3 regions of the Paenarthrobacter sp. Y-19 genome follow, and region 3 is predicted to be linked to each of the others. Evidence: riboswitches for the same ligand, from Rfam matches in the RefSeq annotation. Region 3 holds a riboswitch; each other region holds the start of a gene.
The links. Region 3 has a riboswitch for thiamine pyrophosphate ahead of thiC (phosphomethylpyrimidine synthase ThiC). Riboswitches for the same ligand answer to the same signal wherever they lie in the genome.
Positions count from the first base shown of each region.

Region 1 (5,377 bases), 370 kb from region 3:
GCGAGGGCACCCGTGGCCGATGCTGCCTCACTTACGGAGGCGGCAGCAGCAAGGTCGCGTTGGGTTACCTGTCCGCCGGCGTCATGGGACACGTAACGCAGGAAGACCCTGTTGTACCGCCAGTCAAGATCCGGATGGTGGTTCTGCTCTTCGGCGATCTGTCCAATGGCCGCGATGAGGGCCAAAGCCTCGGCCGCCGTCGACGTCTTGTAAACGGTTACGAGGCCGTTTTGGAGCTTCCACCCCGGGAGGTCCTTGAGAGCGGCTTCGACCGCTGCCGGGGGCACCGGTTCTTTCCTGTTAACCATGGTTGCTCCTTCGTTGCGGGGAACCCGGCCCGGGAGAAACCCGGCTTTAGAGGAACTCCGCCCGGCCTTCCATGGCCGAGGACGCCAAGGCGTGCTCACGACGCGGAATCCGGCCTGCCTGTTTGGCCAGCCTACCGGCGATGACGGCGTGTTTGAAGGCTTGACCCATCTGCACAGGGTTCTGCGCGCGGGTCACTGCGGTCGCCAGCAGGACCGCGTCACAGCCCAGTTCCATGGCAAGTGCGGCGTCGGAAGCTGTTCCGATCCCGGCGTCCAGCACCACCGGCACGGAGGCCCGGGACACGATGAGTTCTATGTTGTGCGGGTTCAGGATGCCCAGGCCGGTCCCGATGGGCGAGCCCAGCGGCATGACTGCCGTGGCGCCGAGGTTCTCGAGGCGGAGGGCAAGCACGGGATCGTCGTTGGTGTAGGCGAACACTTTGAAGCCGCGGTTCACCAATTGCTCGGTGGCGTCCACCAGTTCAACAGCGTCAGGGAGCAGCGTGTGCTCGTCCGCGATGACTTCCAGCTTGACCCAGTCGGTCTCCAGCGCCTCGCGTGCCAGTTCCGCCGTCATCACGGCGTCCTTCGCCGTGAAACAGCCTGCGGTGTTCGGGAGGACCCGGATGTTGTTGTCCACCAGCAGCTGGAACAGCGAACCGGTTTCGGCCGGCGAATAGCGTCGCATGGCCACGGTGGTGAGCTCGGTTCCGGATGCCAGGAGCGCGGCTCCGAGCCCGTCCAGGCTCGGCGCACCTCCCGTTCCCATGATCAGGCGGGACCCGAATTCGACGCCGTCGATCACCAAGGCGTCAGTACGGATTTCGGTGCTTGCTGTGGTCATGGTTCAGCCTCCCTGTACTGCGGTAACGAGTTCGAGTTCATCGCCGTCGGCCAGCGGAGTAGCCGCCCACTGGCTGCGCGGCACCACCTCGGAATTGCGGGCGACGGCGACACCCAGCTTCCCGCCGTCGGCCGCCTGTCCACGGTGGTCGAGTACGCGGCCGGTGACGGCCGTGACGAGCGTGCTGACGGAGGCGTCGGCGGGCACCTGGCGGACGGCGCCGTTGAGTTTGATGTTCATACTGTTTCCTTGCTGTGGAGTTGAGAGCGACGCGCGGTTGCACTGAAACGGTCGGGCCGGAAGATGGACCAGCGGGGATCAGGGGAACCGGTGAGCAGCTCCCCCACGATCATGGCGGCCGCGGGGGTCAGGAGGACGCCATGCCGGAAGAACCCGGTGGCCACCACCAGGCCTGCGATGTCCCCGCTTGAACCGGCTACGCGGCCCAGCAACGGAGCGTTATCCGGAGTCCCTGGCCTGGCGCGCGCAGTTGCTTCCAGGAGTTCAAGTTCGGCCACCGCGGGAACCAATACCTGGGCGTCCCTAAGGAGCTGGTAAACCCCGCCGGCAGAGACTGCGTTGGAGGCCGCCGACAAGCCGTCCTCCCGTTGGGTAGCTCCGATGACTACGGTTCCGTCGTCCCTGGGAACGATGTAAACGGGCACCCCGCGGACCATGCCACGAACAGTGGCAGTGAGCAGCGGTTGGAGGTGCGCGGGGACCCGAAGCCTGAGGATGTCCCCGTAGACCGGCCTGACCGGAAGTTCAAGACCCTCAGGAAGGCCGGCGAGCGCGGGGGCGCCCAGCCCGTTGGCCACCACGGTTTCGCCGGCCACGACGGATTTGCCGGATTCGAGCTCCACTCCGGCTACCTGGTCCCCGTCCCACAACAGGCCGTGCGCGGACTCTGCAACGGCAAATCCTTCCCTGGCGCCGCCTACCCACGTGCCATCGCCGGATGAATGCGCGGCCAGCCCTGCCATGAGGCACTCCGCCAGCTTCCGTGGATCCACCTGGTGATCGGCGGGTATATCAAAGGCACAGGAAATTTGCGGGCTAAGGAGCGGTTCGCGTTCCCTGGCGGTCCGCAACGGCAACGGTTCGACCCCCAGGCCCGCCGCGAGCTGGACGGTGCGAAGGTCCGCGAGCGCGCGGCGGTCGGCGGCATCGGCACCCACGGCGAGGGTCGGCGTCGTGCGGTATCCGGTATCTTCCACAGGCCGGTGAAGGCCGCCGGCAAACGAAGGCCACAACCGGGATGACTCGAGCATGAGCTCCAGGAGGTCTTCTTCCTGGTAGTGCAGCTCGCTCACGGGCGCCAACATTCCGGCAGCAGCAAATGTCGCACCGGTGGCGGGTGCCGGATCGATGAGTGCTACGGAGCGGCCCAGCTTCCGAGCCTGGTGGGCGATGCCCAGTCCGATGACGCCTCCGCCGATAACGGCAACATCCGCGTGAATGGCTTCTGCCATCTGTTTCCTTCCCTACGCCGGTACTAGCCGGATCAGGTCAAGCGGTCGGCTCTGAAGCCCTCTCAGCCGGACGGTCATAAAGACGTAGGTCACGGCTCCCGCAGTACGTGCCCAGTTTAGAGGAACTACTGTGGATTCCATGACCCAGCACTCTGCCCTCGCCAGCGCCCGCCTCTACCTGTGCACTGATGCGCGCAAGCGCCAAGGCGATTTCGAAGACTTTGCCGACGCCGCGTTCCAGGGCGGGGTGGACATCATCCAACTCCGTGACAAGACGATCGAAGCCGCCGAGGAATTGGAATTGCTGGCGATCCTGCGTGGCGTCGCAGAACGGCACGGGCGGCTCTGGGCGGTCAACGACCGGGCGGATATTGCCAGTGTTTCCGGGGCTCCGGTGTTCCATGTGGGCCAGAAGGACCTCCCGCTGGAGATTGCCCGCACCTTCCTTCCCCGCCCCGCTTCGATTGGTCTCTCCACCCATACACCTGAGCAGGTAAATGCCGCGATCACGGCTTCGCCGTGCGAGCCTGGACTGGACTATTTCTGCGTTGGTCCCGTCTGGGCGACCCCCACCAAACCCGGCCGTGAGGCGGTGGGAACCGGCCTGGTCACATATGCCGCGGAAGCGATCAAGCGTGCGGAGGAGACCACCGGAGGCGCCGTGGAGGTGCCGTGGTTTGCGATCGGCGGAATCGATCTCGGCAACGTCGAGCAGGTGCTCGCTGCGGGCGCCAGCCGTATCGTCGTCGTTCGCGCCATTACCGAGGCGGAAGATCCGACGGCGGCAGCCAAGTCGCTGCTCGAAGCCCTGGACGCCGCCGCGTAACGGTTCTCCAAACAACAGTCCCAGGCACGCAGACCGTCGCGGTATCGGCAGGTTGTGGCGACAGGGTGAGTCGGGGCTTGCAGATGCCGCAGCCCACCCACCGGATCGGATCAGATTCAGGTGAGCCGATCGCGGTACTGGCGCATCTTGCTCCGCGCCCCGCACGTGTTCATGTCGCACCAGGTCCGGGTCCTGGACCGTGAACTGTCGTAGAACACCCACCTGCACGCTTCCGACGCGCAGGTCCTGAGCCGCTGCCCCGAGCCGGTCAAGCCGTGGAGCAGGAGCGCCCCGACCGCTGCTCCTGCCGGCGAGACCGGCAGGGCGGCCGACGGGGTCAGCGCGAGCCGCCCGTCGTCGTCGACGTGGGGGCCTGCCCAGTGCTCCTGAGCGAGCTGGTTCAGGGCGGATCGCGCTGCCGTGTCGGTACGGTCGGCCAGGAACGCGCGCATGACCTCGCGGGCGTCGCGCAACGAGATGAGATGCTCGAGCGTGGGCTCCCCGTCCCATCCATGCCGGACCAGCCACTCCCGCCCGTCACGGATGGTCGCCAGGGCGTCGGTGCCGTGCAGCAGTGTGGCGCTGTTGCAAAACTCCACGACGACACGCAGCTCCTCGGGCACGGCGGACTGCACGGCGTTCACGCGCTCAGCAGCCTGAGGAGTTCGCCGGGCCGATCCTCCGGCACCATGTGCCCGGCTCCCTCGATGATCGAGAACCGCGCGTGATCCGGAAGCGCCGTGACGAGCCGATGGGCGTAGTCGACACCCAGCCACGCATCTTCCGAGCCCCAGACCACGTGGATCGGGATGTCCAACAGCCGGAGTCGATCCTGTAGCTCGTCGGTGTTCTCCTCGCCGCCTTGGGTGTACTGCCGGTAGAACGCCCGTGCCCCTTCCGCACCCGCCCACTGGCCCGTGTACGAAGCCAGGGCGTCTGCACGCAGACCCACGTGACTGCCGGACCGGATCTTGGCGTCGATCAGGGCAGCGCTAGCCCAGTCGGGGAGCGCCTCGAAGGCCTCGGGGTGCTGGTGGACGGTTTGGAAGAACCCGCCGGCGCCCCACCCACTCACCGTCGCGGCATCGATGAGCGTGAGCGACTCGAAGTTCACGTCGTGCAGGAGCGTCGCCCGCAGCGCGACCGCGCCGCCGACGTCGTGCGCCACGACCCGAGGCGCTGAGACCCCCCAGTGCTCGAGGAGTTCGACGAAGATCGTCGCCTGCTGCCGGAGGCTCACGTCCGGCGCGTTGCGGGTCGACTGTCCGAATCCGAGCATGTCCCAGACGTAGACCCGGTGATCACGAGCAAGCACCGGGGCGATGTCTCTCCAGATGTACGACGAGAAGGGTGTGCCGTGCATCAGAACGAGAGCCGGGCCCTCGCCGACCGAGTTCCATCGCACCGTACCGTCGCCGACGTCGAACCGCTCGGGTAGCGACCAATCGCTCATAGCTTGCCCCTTCCTTGTTACCGTCTTTATACCTTAGACGGTAACAGGCCCAAATGGGCTACGGGGGTGTTGATGGCTGCCGTCGACCGCCCCACCGCCTGCCTCCCCGGGCCGCCAAGAAGCTAATGGCCAGCAACAGCTGGCCATCCGCCGCACTGACAGCATCGCTTGGAGCCGGAAGCGTCCAAGACTATCTGCCGGTTTCGGGCTACCCTGATTTTCGTGTCACATCATCGGATAGCGCCCAACGTCGACGACTCATCGGACCAGCTCGCAGCGGCTTTCGCGGCCCTCCGGACGGAGCTGGAGCTGCCCGGCGACTATCCGGTTGATGCCGTCCGGGAGGCACGGGACGCCGTCGAATCCCTCCGCCTGCCCGATCGCGACCTCAAGCACGTCCCTTTCCTGACCATCGACCCCGCAACGTCAACGGACCTTGACCAAGCCCTGTTCATTGATCGCGCCGGCGAGGGG
Region 1 covers NZ_CP119414.1:2,700,465-2,705,841, forward strand. Annotated here, with positions in the region: gene PYR64_RS12610 (4a-hydroxytetrahydrobiopterin dehydratase) at 1-308, opposite strand, end outside; gene PYR64_RS12615 (thiazole synthase) at 355-1,152, opposite strand; gene thiS (sulfur carrier protein ThiS) at 1,156-1,392, opposite strand; gene thiO (glycine oxidase ThiO) at 1,389-2,624, opposite strand; TPP riboswitch at 2,617-2,736, opposite strand; gene thiE (thiamine phosphate synthase) at 2,764-3,450, shown strand; gene PYR64_RS12635 (CGNR zinc finger domain-containing protein) at 3,567-4,049, opposite strand; gene PYR64_RS12640 (alpha/beta fold hydrolase) at 4,091-4,903, opposite strand; gene PYR64_RS12645 (RNB domain-containing ribonuclease) at 5,126-5,377, shown strand, end outside.
Region 1: it holds a riboswitch for thiamine pyrophosphate, as region 3 does, so the genes downstream of both, thiO (glycine oxidase ThiO) here and thiC (phosphomethylpyrimidine synthase ThiC) in region 3, are expected to answer to the same signal.

Region 2 (5,377 bases), 1.3 Mb from region 3:
AGAAGCCCGGCCCGGCATGGAAGGGGCAACGCTGTGAAGGAATTTGTTCTGGTGGCCACGGCGGTGATCCTCAGCCTCGCCGCTGCAGGTGCGATCGTGCGCATCGCGATTGGGCCATCTTTGCTGGACCGCGTCCTTGCTTCCGATGTCCTGCTGGCCATCCTTGGTGCTGCCCTCGCCATCGACATGGCCGTGAACCAACACCTCAACAACCTGATGCTGCTGGTGGCCCTCGCGGTGATCGGTTTCATCGGCTCAGTGACGGTTGCCCGGTTCGTGGCCGAGCGAAGGGAGCAAAGCAATGAGTCCTGACGCCACCGGAGTGGACCTGGTCATCGACATGGTGACCGCGGTGTTCCTCATAGTGGGCGCCCTGATGTCTCTGGGTGCCGCGATCGGCCTGCTGAGGTTCCCGGACCTCATGAGCCGCATGCACGCAGCCACCAAGCCGCAGGTGTTGGGCTTGTTCCTGATGCTCGCAGCGATCGGCCTGCAGATGCGTACTTGGTGGGTGTGGCCCGTCCTGCTGGTGGCATGGATTTTCCAGCTTCTCACCGCGCCGGTGTCCGCCCACATGGTGGGGCGCTCCGCGTACCGGACCAAACACGGGCACCGCGAGAAGCTCACCAAGGACGAACTCGAAGCCGTGGTCCAAAGGGCCGCCGCCGGCCAGGAGCCCTCCGAACCTTAAAGCAACGCGGAACCTTAAAGCAACGCGGGGTCACTTATGGCCCATTACCCCCATGGGGATGGGCCATAAGTGACCCCGCGTTGCTTGTTGGGTGATGCTTAGACGATGTCCTGGGACTTCGCGAAGCGGGCAATCGCCCGCTGGGTGCCGCGGCTGGCAAGGACCTGGATCAGCGTGCTCACGAAAGCGGAAATCAGCGCGAAGGTCAGAGCCGAGCGGAGGCTCGTCTCCATGTCATCGTTGCCTGTGGGCGGCTTGTTGCCCGTGGCCTTTTCCCAGCCTTTGTTGACGAGTTTGGTACCGACAAAGCCTGCACCGAGGCTTACCCCGGCGCCCAGCAGCTTGAAAAAGAGGTTCATGGCACCAGCCTAGCTGCACGGCACGGCTACCCGCGGTTTTCCCGCTCCTTGAGAAACGCTGCCAAGGACCCGACCGGAGCCAGAACCGGGACGACCGGGTGCTCGGCGGACCACACTGCCTCTACGGAATCGAGGACAGCGATTTCCTTCAGCAGATAGTAGGTGGGTGGCATCAGCTTCAAGTGCCCTGCGGCTTCCGCTTCCAGGATTCCGGACACCGGCATCCACAGCGACTGCCAAGCCTCCGTGGTTTGATGCCGGGGCTGCGCTTCCGGTGCCGGCTTGGCCACATAGAAGTAGGTGTCGAAGCGCTTGGGCATGTCTATGGGCGTGATCCAGTTGGCCCAGGGGCGCAGGTCTCCGGGCTCGATGCCCAGCCCGGCTTCTTCCTGGACTTCGCGGATTGCTGCCGTGAGCACCATTCCCGCGTTCCTCTCCGCCAACGCTGTGTCCGCGGAAATCGAACTCTGCGCCCAGGACAACGCATGGCTGCGCAGCAGTTCCCCGGGGTAGTCCCAGCCGGACTGATCCACAGCGTCCACCCGGCCGCCCGGAAAGACCACCATTCCTGCCGCGAAGTCCATGGTGCTGACTCTGTGCTGGACAAATGCCTCTAGCCCCGAGGTGGCGTCGCGGAGCAGAATCACGCTGGCAGCGAGGCGTGGCTCGGCCACGGGTGCGTGGGAGCCTGGACGATCCGTCATCAGGCCATTCTTGCAGGTGCGTTGTGGGGCCTGCTGTGCGTGTTTAGGCGCGGGGATAGGGCGCAGAGTGGGCCTCGCAATGCACTCCTGTTGTTGTGGGGCCTGGTGTGCGTGTTTAGGCGTGGGGATGGGGCGCAGAGTGGGCCTCGCAACGCACCCTCGATTGTTGTGGGGCCTGGTGTGCGTGTTTAGGTGTGGGGATAGGGCGCAGAGTGGGCCTCGCAACGCACCCTCGTTTGTTGTGGGGCCTGGTGTGCGTGCTATGGCGTGGGGATGGGGTGCTGAGTGGGCCTCGCAACGTACTCCCGTTTGTTGTGGGGCCTGCTGTGCGTGTTTAGGCGTGGGGATAGGGCGCAGAGTGGGCCTCGCAACAGGATTGTGACCGCGGCCCAGAGCGGGCCGTACGCGGAGGTGTAAACTGAACCCGCCCATCAGGGCAGATTTGATAACGACAGGGGAGCGCCGCCGTCGGACCTTGCAGCGATGCAGGAGACGCGAGGGCGCTGAGAGTGCGGACAGCCGCAGACCCTCGAACCTGATCCGGTTAGTACCGGCGCAAGGGAGTCGAGCTTCTCAGAGTGTCCGGAGCCGGACGGCGCAAGCCAGGCGGATTCCGGGGAGCACTTTCCCCTCCTGTAACCTCAGGAGGCAGAAAAATGACCACGGTAAACGTGAAGAAGACCAGTTATAGCTGGCGTGTTGTAGACATCGTGGTGGCGGCCCTCATCGCCATCGCCGGCGGCGTGATTTTCTGGGCCTGGTCCCAGGGCGCGGCACTGGTATCCATCCCCATGAATGCGGCGTACCCGCCCCTTACCGGCCTGATCGCCGGTGGCTGGATGATCCCCGCAGTCCTGGGCATGCTCATTATCCGAAAGCCCGGCGCAGCTCTTTTCTGCGAGGCCGTCGCAGCCACGGGTGAGCTCATCATGGGTTCGCAGTACGGCACCACGGTGCTCATCTCCGGCATCCTCCAAGGCCTTGGCGCCGAGCTCATCTTCGCCGCGTTCCGCTACAAGAAGTTCAACCTGCCCACCGCACTCCTCGCGGGCGCAGGCGCGGGCCTCTTCTGTGGCCTGAACGATTCGTTCCTGCCCTGGGGCTGGAATATCGCCTACGAGGCCATCGACAAGCTGACGTACATCACTTTCACCACCATCTCCGGTGCAGTGATCGCCGGCGGCCTGTCCTGGATCGCCACCCGCGGTCTGGCCACGACGGGTGTCCTGAGTTCCTTCGCGTCGCGGAAGGCCGCTTCGGAGCCAGTCTTCAACTGATGCCTGCCACACACAGCGGCACGGTCCGGCCTGCCGCCATCTCCGCCGAGGGGTGGGGATGGCGGCATGCCGGCCGGGCCCAGCCTGCCATCCAGGGCCTTGACCTCCGCATTGAACCGGGGGAACGCGTCCTGTTGCTGGGCCCTTCGGGGGCCGGCAAGTCCACGCTCCTGCACGCCCTCGCCGGGGTGCTGGGTGACGAGGAAGACGACTCTGATGAGACCGGTTCGCTGCTGATCGACGGCGTCACTGCCCGCGAGCAGCGTGGCCGCGCCGGGCTGATGCAGCAGGATCCCGAAACGCAGGTGGTTCTCTCCCGGGTGGGCGACGACGTTGCCTTCGGCGCGGAGAACCTTGCCGTGCCGCGCGAGGAGATCTGGTCCCGGGTGCATGAAGCGCTCGACGACGTCGGCTTGCGTACCGCATCAGGCGGCGGTTTGGCATTGGACCACCCGACGGCGGCACTTTCCGGGGGACAGAAGCAGCGCCTCGCGCTGGCCGGCATTTTGGCGATGCGGCCAGGCTTGATCCTGCTGGACGAACCCACGGCCAACCTCGATCCTGCAGGGGTCCTCGAGGTCCGCGACGCCGTGGCCCGCTGCCTGGACAAGACCGGCGCCACGCTGGTGGTGGTGGAGCACAGGGTGTCCGTGTGGAAGGACCTGGTGGACAGGATCGTGGTCCTGCAGCCCGGTACCGCAGGCCCGCAATCAGGCACCCCGGGAGTCCTCCTGGATGGTCCGCCGGAGCAGGTCCTCACCCAGGCGCGCTCCATGCTGATGACGGCGGGCGTATGGGTTCCCGGCTACGTTCCCGCCACAAGGGCGCGCGCCCGGACGACCGGGACAAACGAACTCCTCCTTGCAGCGCAGGACCTGGCCGTGTCCCGGGAAAAGCCCAGGCGGAAGCGCTTCCGAACCATCCCTCCGGTTCCGGTGCAGAGGGACATCACCGCCCAGGTCCGTGCTGGCCAGGCGTTGACCATTACCGGGCCCAATGGTGCCGGGAAGTCCACTTTTGCGCTGACGTTGGCCGGCCTTCTGGCGCCGGTGGACGGCATGGTGAGCGCCGGCGTCGGGCTATCGGAGGGAGCGGGCATCGACCCGTACAAATGGAAGGCCGATCAGCTCATCTCCAGGATCGGCACGGTCTTCCAGGAACCGGAGCACCAGTTCGTCACGGGCAAGGTCCTGGATGAGCTCATGTTCGGCCCCAGGCACCTGGGCCACGGCGGGGAACGCGTGGACGAATTGGTGGAGCGGCTGAGGCTCTCCCATCTGGTGGATGCCAATCCCTATACACTGTCCGGCGGTGAGAAACGCAGGCTTTCAGTGGCTACGGTGTTGGCGGCGCACCCGAAGGTACTTGTCCTCGATGAGCCCACCTTCGGACAGGACGCCAATACCTGGGCCGAGCTGGCCTCGTTCCTCTCGGAGTTGCTGGACGCCGGTACCGCCGTGGTTTCCGTGACCCACGACCAGGAATTCAGTGCCGTACTGGGCGGGACGGAACTGCGGCTCGGGCCGGTGTCCCAAGGTGAGACGGCGCCCCAGGAAGCGGGTGCGGCATGAGGGACGCATTGAGCCTGCGCGGCAACCACGCACTCCTGACCCGGGCAAACCCGTTGGCGAAGTTCGTGGCCGTCTTCCTTATCTCCCTGGTGCTGGCCCTGTCCATCGACTGGGTTTCCGCGTCCACGGCTCTCATCGCGGAATTGGCGCTCTTCCCCTTGGCCGGCCTCACACTCCGCCTTCTCTGGCAGCGCGCCTGGCCGCTGATCATAGCGGCGGCGATAGGGGGCTGGAGCACCGCGATTGTGGCCGCTGACAGCGGCGCGGTACTGCTCGACGTCGGACTCTGGTCCATCAGTGAAGGTTCCCTTGAGCTGGGGCTCGGCTTCATGCTGCGCGGTTTGGCGATCGCCCTCCCCGCGATCCTGCTGATGTCCTGCACCGACCCGACGGACCTGGCGGATGCACTTGCGCAGAAGGCAAAGCTGCCGCACCGATTTGTCCTCGGTTCCCTTGCCGCCATGCGGCTGGTGGGCCTCATGGCGGAGGAGTGGCAGACCATCGGCATGGCCCGGCGCGCCCGCGGTGTCGGCTCGCAGGGAAGCCCGATCCAGCGCCTCAAAGCGACGCTCGGACAGAGCTTCGGGCTGCTGGTCCAGGCCGTCCGGCGGGCTTCGCGGTTGGCCGTGACCATGGAAGCCCGCGGTTTCGGCGGGGGACAACGGACGTGGGCGCGTGAGTCCACGTACTCGCTGATGGACGTCTGGGTGGTACTTGGCGGCGTGGCCATAGCCGGAGGCGCCGTCCTCACGGCTTTGGGCGCCGGAACGTGGAG
Region 2 covers NZ_CP119414.1:3,626,933-3,632,309, reverse strand. Annotated here, with positions in the region: gene PYR64_RS17010 (Na+/H+ antiporter subunit E) at 1-37, shown strand, start outside; gene PYR64_RS17005 (monovalent cation/H+ antiporter complex subunit F) at 34-312, shown strand; gene mnhG (monovalent cation/H(+) antiporter subunit G) at 302-691, shown strand; gene PYR64_RS16995 (DUF4235 domain-containing protein) at 790-1,050, opposite strand; gene PYR64_RS16990 (NUDIX hydrolase) at 1,077-1,754, opposite strand; TPP riboswitch at 2,198-2,334, shown strand; gene PYR64_RS16985 (ECF transporter S component) at 2,411-3,031, shown strand; gene PYR64_RS16980 (ABC transporter ATP-binding protein) at 3,031-4,602, shown strand; gene PYR64_RS16975 (energy-coupling factor transporter transmembrane component T) at 4,599-5,377, shown strand, end outside.
Region 2: it holds a riboswitch for thiamine pyrophosphate, as region 3 does, so the genes downstream of both, PYR64_RS16985 (ECF transporter S component) here and thiC (phosphomethylpyrimidine synthase ThiC) in region 3, are expected to answer to the same signal.

Region 3 (5,377 bases):
GCCTGCTGGAGCGTTTCGCCCAGGCCCAGAAGATGATGAAGAAGCTGGCCCAGGGCGGCGGCATGCCGGGCATGCCCGGAATGCCCGGCCTCGGTGGTCCCGGTGGAGGACGCAAGAACGGGAAGAACGCGCCCAAGAAGAAGGCGCGGTCGGGCAACCCGGCCAAGGCTGCCCAGGAACTGCGTGACGCAGAAGCCAAGCGGGCCAATGCGGCCTCGGCGGCTCCCACAGGCGCGGCCTTCGGCCAGGGCGCAGCGGACTTCGACCCGTCCTCGCTCAACCTTCCCAAGGGTTTCGACAAGTTCCTCGGTAAATAACCGTGCCGACATCCCGGCCCCGCGTCGGAGCCGGGATGTCAGAGCCGTCGAATAGGCTGAACCAATGCATAAGCAGCGCGTAGTCTTCCTTCACGGCCTGGGCAGTTTTGGTGCTGCGGCCTGGCCGAAGCAGCACGGCATGGCGCTTGGCTATGATGCACTTTTTCTCCGGAGGCACGGTTTTGATCCGGTCGCGGACCCGGCGGAATCCAACGTCGCTGCCGACGTCGCCATCGTGATTGGTGCCTTGGCTGATTCAGGGGGCGGCCACGTCGTAGCGCACGAGCAAGGCGCGATCTCCGCCATGTTGGCGGCCGTTGAGCGCCCTGATCTTGTGCATTCGCTTTCCTTGGTGGAGCCCGCCTGTTTGTCCCTGACTGCTGAGCTTGCCGCTACCGCTTCATATCGGGCGCTGATGGAACCGCTGTTTGAGGTGCGGGGCCAGCTCAACGACGCCGATTACCAGCGTGAGTATTTCCTCCGCGCGTTTTCCGCCGAAACGGGAGGGCTCGACTCTCCCGAGGCCCGGCGTTCTGCCCGCAGGCTCCGGCTCCAAGCTCCGCCGTGGGAAGCTCCACTGCACATTGTTCCTGGTGTTCCCACCCTGGTTCTTACGGGTGGTTGGGAGCCGCTGTACGAGGAAATCGCCGCGTACCTCCAGGAGACCGGTGCCCTCCGCCGTGTGGCAGCAGGCGGGCACCGGCCCCAGGACTCACCCGACGGCGATCACATCATCCGCTCGTTCGTCGCAGAGGTGGGACGGGCCAGGTCAGTTCAGGCTTCCTGACTGCGTGGTCCCATCGATCGGCTCCGGCGTCCGTGCGGAGGCCACCTGGAGCTCCGGCAGGTAGACCTTTCCACCGGAGGCGAGGAACTCCGCACTTTTTTCCCGCATCCCGCTGTACATTCCTGCGATCGCCGCTTGGGATTCTGCTGAACCGTATTCGTCGCGGATGTCCTGGCTGATGCGCATGGAACAGAACTTGGGTCCGCACATTGAGCAGAAGTGCGCCGTTTTGGCGGGTTCGGCCGGCAGCGTTTCATCGTGGAACGACTCGGCCGTCACAGGATCGAGGGACAGGGCAAACTGGTCCCTCCACCGGAACTCGAAGCGCGCCTTGGAAAGTGCGTCGTCGCGCTCATGTGCGCCGGGGTGCTCCTTGGCAAGGTCCGCCGCATGCGCCGCGATCTTATACGTGATCACCCCTGTTTTGACATCGTCTTTGTTGGGTAGGCCCAGGTGTTCCTTAGGCGTGACGTAGCAGAGCATGGCCGTACCGTAGCGGGCGATCTCCGTGGCACCGATGGCTGAGGTGATGTGGTCGTAGCCGGGGGCGACGTCGGTTACCAGCGGACCCAGGGTGTAGAACGGTGCCCCTTTGCAGAGTTCCTGCTGCCGTTCCACATTTTCGCGGACCAGGTGGAACGGGATATGCCCGGGACCTTCCACCATCACCTGCACGTCGAATTCCCAGGCGCGCTGTGTGAGTTCGGCCAGGGTGTCCAGTTCCGCGAATTGTGCGGCGTCGTTGGCGTCAGCGGTAGCGCCGGGACGCAGGCCGTCGCCGAGGGAAAACGCGACGTCGTACTTGGCAAAAATTTCGCACAACTCGTCGAAGTGCGTGTACAGGAAGTTCTCCTGGTGGTGGGCCAGGCACCACCCCGCCATGATGGACCCGCCACGGGAAACTATGCCTGTCACGCGGTTGGCGGTCAGCGGTACGTACCTGAGCAGTACACCGGCATGGATCGTCATGTAGTCCACGCCTTGCTCGCACTGTTCGATCACTGTGTCACGGAAGATTTCCCACGTGAGCTTGTTGGCTTCTCCATTGACCTTTTCCAGCGCCTGGTAGATGGGAACGGTGCCGATCGGAACAGGGGAGTTGCGGATCAGCCACTCGCGGGTGGTGTGGATGTCGTCGCCGGTTGACAAGTCCATGACGGTGTCCGCGCCCCACTGCGTAGCCCACTGAAGCTTGTCCACTTCTTCGGCAATTGAACTGGTGACGGCCGAATTGCCGATGTTGGCGTTGATCTTCACCAGGAAGGCCTTGCCGATAATCATGGGCTCGGATTCGGGGTGGTTGATGTTGTTGGGAATGATCGCGCGGCCGGCGGCGACCTCGCTGCGGACCAGTTCGACATCGCAATTCTCGCGCAGCGCCACGAAGCGCATCTCAGGCGTCACCAGGCCTTGCCGTGCGTAGTGCATCTGGGTGACGGTCTTACCCTCGGCGGCGCGGCGTGGCACCGGTTGCGCGCCCTTCCACTCGGCTGAGGCGGCCCCGCGGCGAACAGCCGACTTGCCGTCGTCGAGCAGGTTCCGTTCGCGGCCGGAATAGGCCTCAGTGTCGCCGCGGGACTCGATCCATGCGGCCCGGAACGGTTCCAGGCCCACGACGGGATCGCTGCCCGGGCCTGCCGTCCGGTACACCTGCAGTGGTGCGTTGGCTTGGCCATTGGGGGAGGGCTCCAGCGCGATTTCCGTCACGGGGACGCGGATTCCGGCGTCATGGTCTTCAAGCCATGCCAGCGAATGGGACCTCAGGGACTGCGTAACAGGCTCGTTTTGGGCAGGGCTGGACTCGTTTTGGGCAGGGCTGTGCTGTGTTTTGGTGGTGCTCAAAGGATTACTCACTTCCTTCGCCGGCATTACCCGGACAGGTTCAACGGTCGCAGGCTGCCTCAGCCCGATCTCAGCCCCTGCAAGGGCCCCCGTGTGGTCGTAGACGAAGCTACCACAGCTGGCAGGGGGCGCCCAGTCACATCAGTCCGCCGAAGCCTGCCGCCCCGCTGCGGATTAGGCTTTTGCCATGGCCAACATCATTGAATTCAGCGGACCCGTGCTCGTGGCGGCAGATGACGTGCGCCAAGGAATGTGGTCTGTTGGGGGAGCGCTGACGTTTGAAAAGCCGTCGTCCCCTCCCGACAAGGTACTGGACGGTTGGGTCCTGCCGGGTTTCGTGGATGCCCACTGCCATATCGGCTTGGGCGCCGGTGGGGCCGTGGACGACGCCACCACCCTCGCGCAGGCCCAGGCCGACCTCGCTTCGGGAACCCTGCTGATCCGCGACTGCGGATCTCCCAGCGACACACGTTGGGTGCAGCCGCGGACGGACTTGCCCCGCCTTATCAGGTCCGGCCGCCACATCGCCCGAAGCCGTCGGTACCTGCGCGGATTGGGCCATGAGATTGAACCGGAACAGCTGGTGGAGACCGTCCGTAAGGAGGCCCGCGACGGCGACGGTTGGGTGAAGCTCGTAGGCGACTGGATCGACCGGGGCATTGGCGACCTGGCGCCCTCTTTTCCGGCAAAGCTGGTCAAGGACGCCGTAGCTGCCGCCCACGAGGAAGGTGCCAGGGTCACGGCGCACTGCTTTGCGGAGGACACAATCGACGACATGCTGGATGCCAACATCGACTGCATCGAACATGCCACTGGCCTTCTGCCCCGGCACATCCCACGGCTGGTGGAGCAGTCAGTGCCGATCGTTCCCACGTTGGTGAACATTGCGACCTTTCCGGAGATCGCCGCCCAGGCGGCGCCAAAGTTCCCCGGGTACGCGGACCACATGACGCGGTTGTGGGAGCGCCGGCGTGAGCGGGTCCTTGAGGCTTTCGAGGCCGGGGTGGCGATCTACGCGGGAACGGATGCGGGCAGCGTGATCAAGCACGGCCGCATCGCGGACGAAATGCATGAACTGCACGACGCCGGCCTGCCGCCCGCCGCGGTCCTGGATGCCGCTGCGTGGGGCGCCCGCAAGTGGCTGGGAGCCGACGCCATCAGCGAAGGCGCCAGTGCCGACGTCGTTCTCTGCCATGACGATCCCCGGCACGACCTACGGACGGTATCCGGGCTCAAGCACGTGGTCCTTCGCGGTGAACTCATGGGATGAGTGTCAAATGGCTGGGAATAAATTGAAGCTTCAAGTAATTTAGAGAAGTAGAACCTGCCGAAAGGCGGACACTACAACACGGGGAGCTTCACATGTCCACATCATCCGCACAGGACCTTCTTCCTGCCGACCTCGCCATGGGCACTGTCATGCTCAAGGTCGGCGACATGAAAGTCATGAGTGACTACTACCAGCGTGCTTTGGGCCTTGTGGTCGTGGCCGAACAGGACGGCGGCCTCTACCTGGGTCGGGCAGGCAAGCCCGTGGTTCACTTGGCGCCGGCTTCGGGGCTCCAGATTCCGGGGCGGGGGGAAGCCGGGTTGTTCCACACCGCCGTACTGTTCCAGGATCAGCCCTCACTGGCGGCCACCATCGCCACCGCTGCCGGATACGAACCCCGGGCGTTCGTGGGCAGCGCAGACCACCTGGTCAGCGAAGCGTTCTACTTCACCGACCCGGAAGGCAACGGCATCGAGCTTTACTACGACAAGCCCCGTGAAACCTGGCAGTGGGACGGCAAGAACGTCGTCATGGACAACGTGGCCCTCCCGCCGCAACGTTTCCTTCAGCAGCACCTGAGCGAAGAAGCCGTCACGGGCCAGCATCAGGCAGCGGCCGGTGTCGGGCACGTCCACCTTCAGGTGGGTGACGTCGCCACCGCCCAGGACTTCTACGTCGGGACCCTGGGCTTCGAGCGTACCGCGGGCTGGCACGGCCAAGCACTGTTCGTATCCGCCGGCGGCTATCACCACCACATGGCCATGAATGTCTGGAACAGCCGGGGTGCCGGCCCTCGCAAGGACACTCTTGGGCTGGGGGAAGTGTTGATCGAGGTTCCATCCAGCGAGGATGTCGGGGCCTTGGCGGACCGTTTGCGCGTTGCCGGGGTGCAGAACCATCACACCGGCGCTGAACTGCAGTTCGAAGATCCGTGGCGGAACAAGCTGCGGGTGGCTGTTCGCTAGACGGCATCCCGCCGGAGTGCCCGTCGGTGCCCCATGCTGCACTAGGCTGGGCAGTGACGGTTCGGGACCCTGGCGGGCCTGCGCCGGACGTCCCGTCAGCACGAAGGATTGAGAGTACTTTCCATGGGCTTTGCCGAAATTTTTGTAGCCACCCACGACGAAGCACTCAAGCGGGCGGCAGCCCTGGGTAAAGGTG
Region 3 covers NZ_CP119414.1:2,333,495-2,338,871, reverse strand. Annotated here, with positions in the region: gene ffh (signal recognition particle protein) at 1-317, shown strand, start outside; gene PYR64_RS11025 (alpha/beta hydrolase) at 382-1,104, shown strand; gene thiC (phosphomethylpyrimidine synthase ThiC) at 1,087-2,946, opposite strand; TPP riboswitch at 2,942-3,049, opposite strand; gene PYR64_RS11015 (amidohydrolase family protein) at 3,134-4,216, shown strand; gene PYR64_RS11010 (VOC family protein) at 4,309-5,181, shown strand; gene PYR64_RS11005 (hypothetical protein) at 5,305-5,377, shown strand, end outside.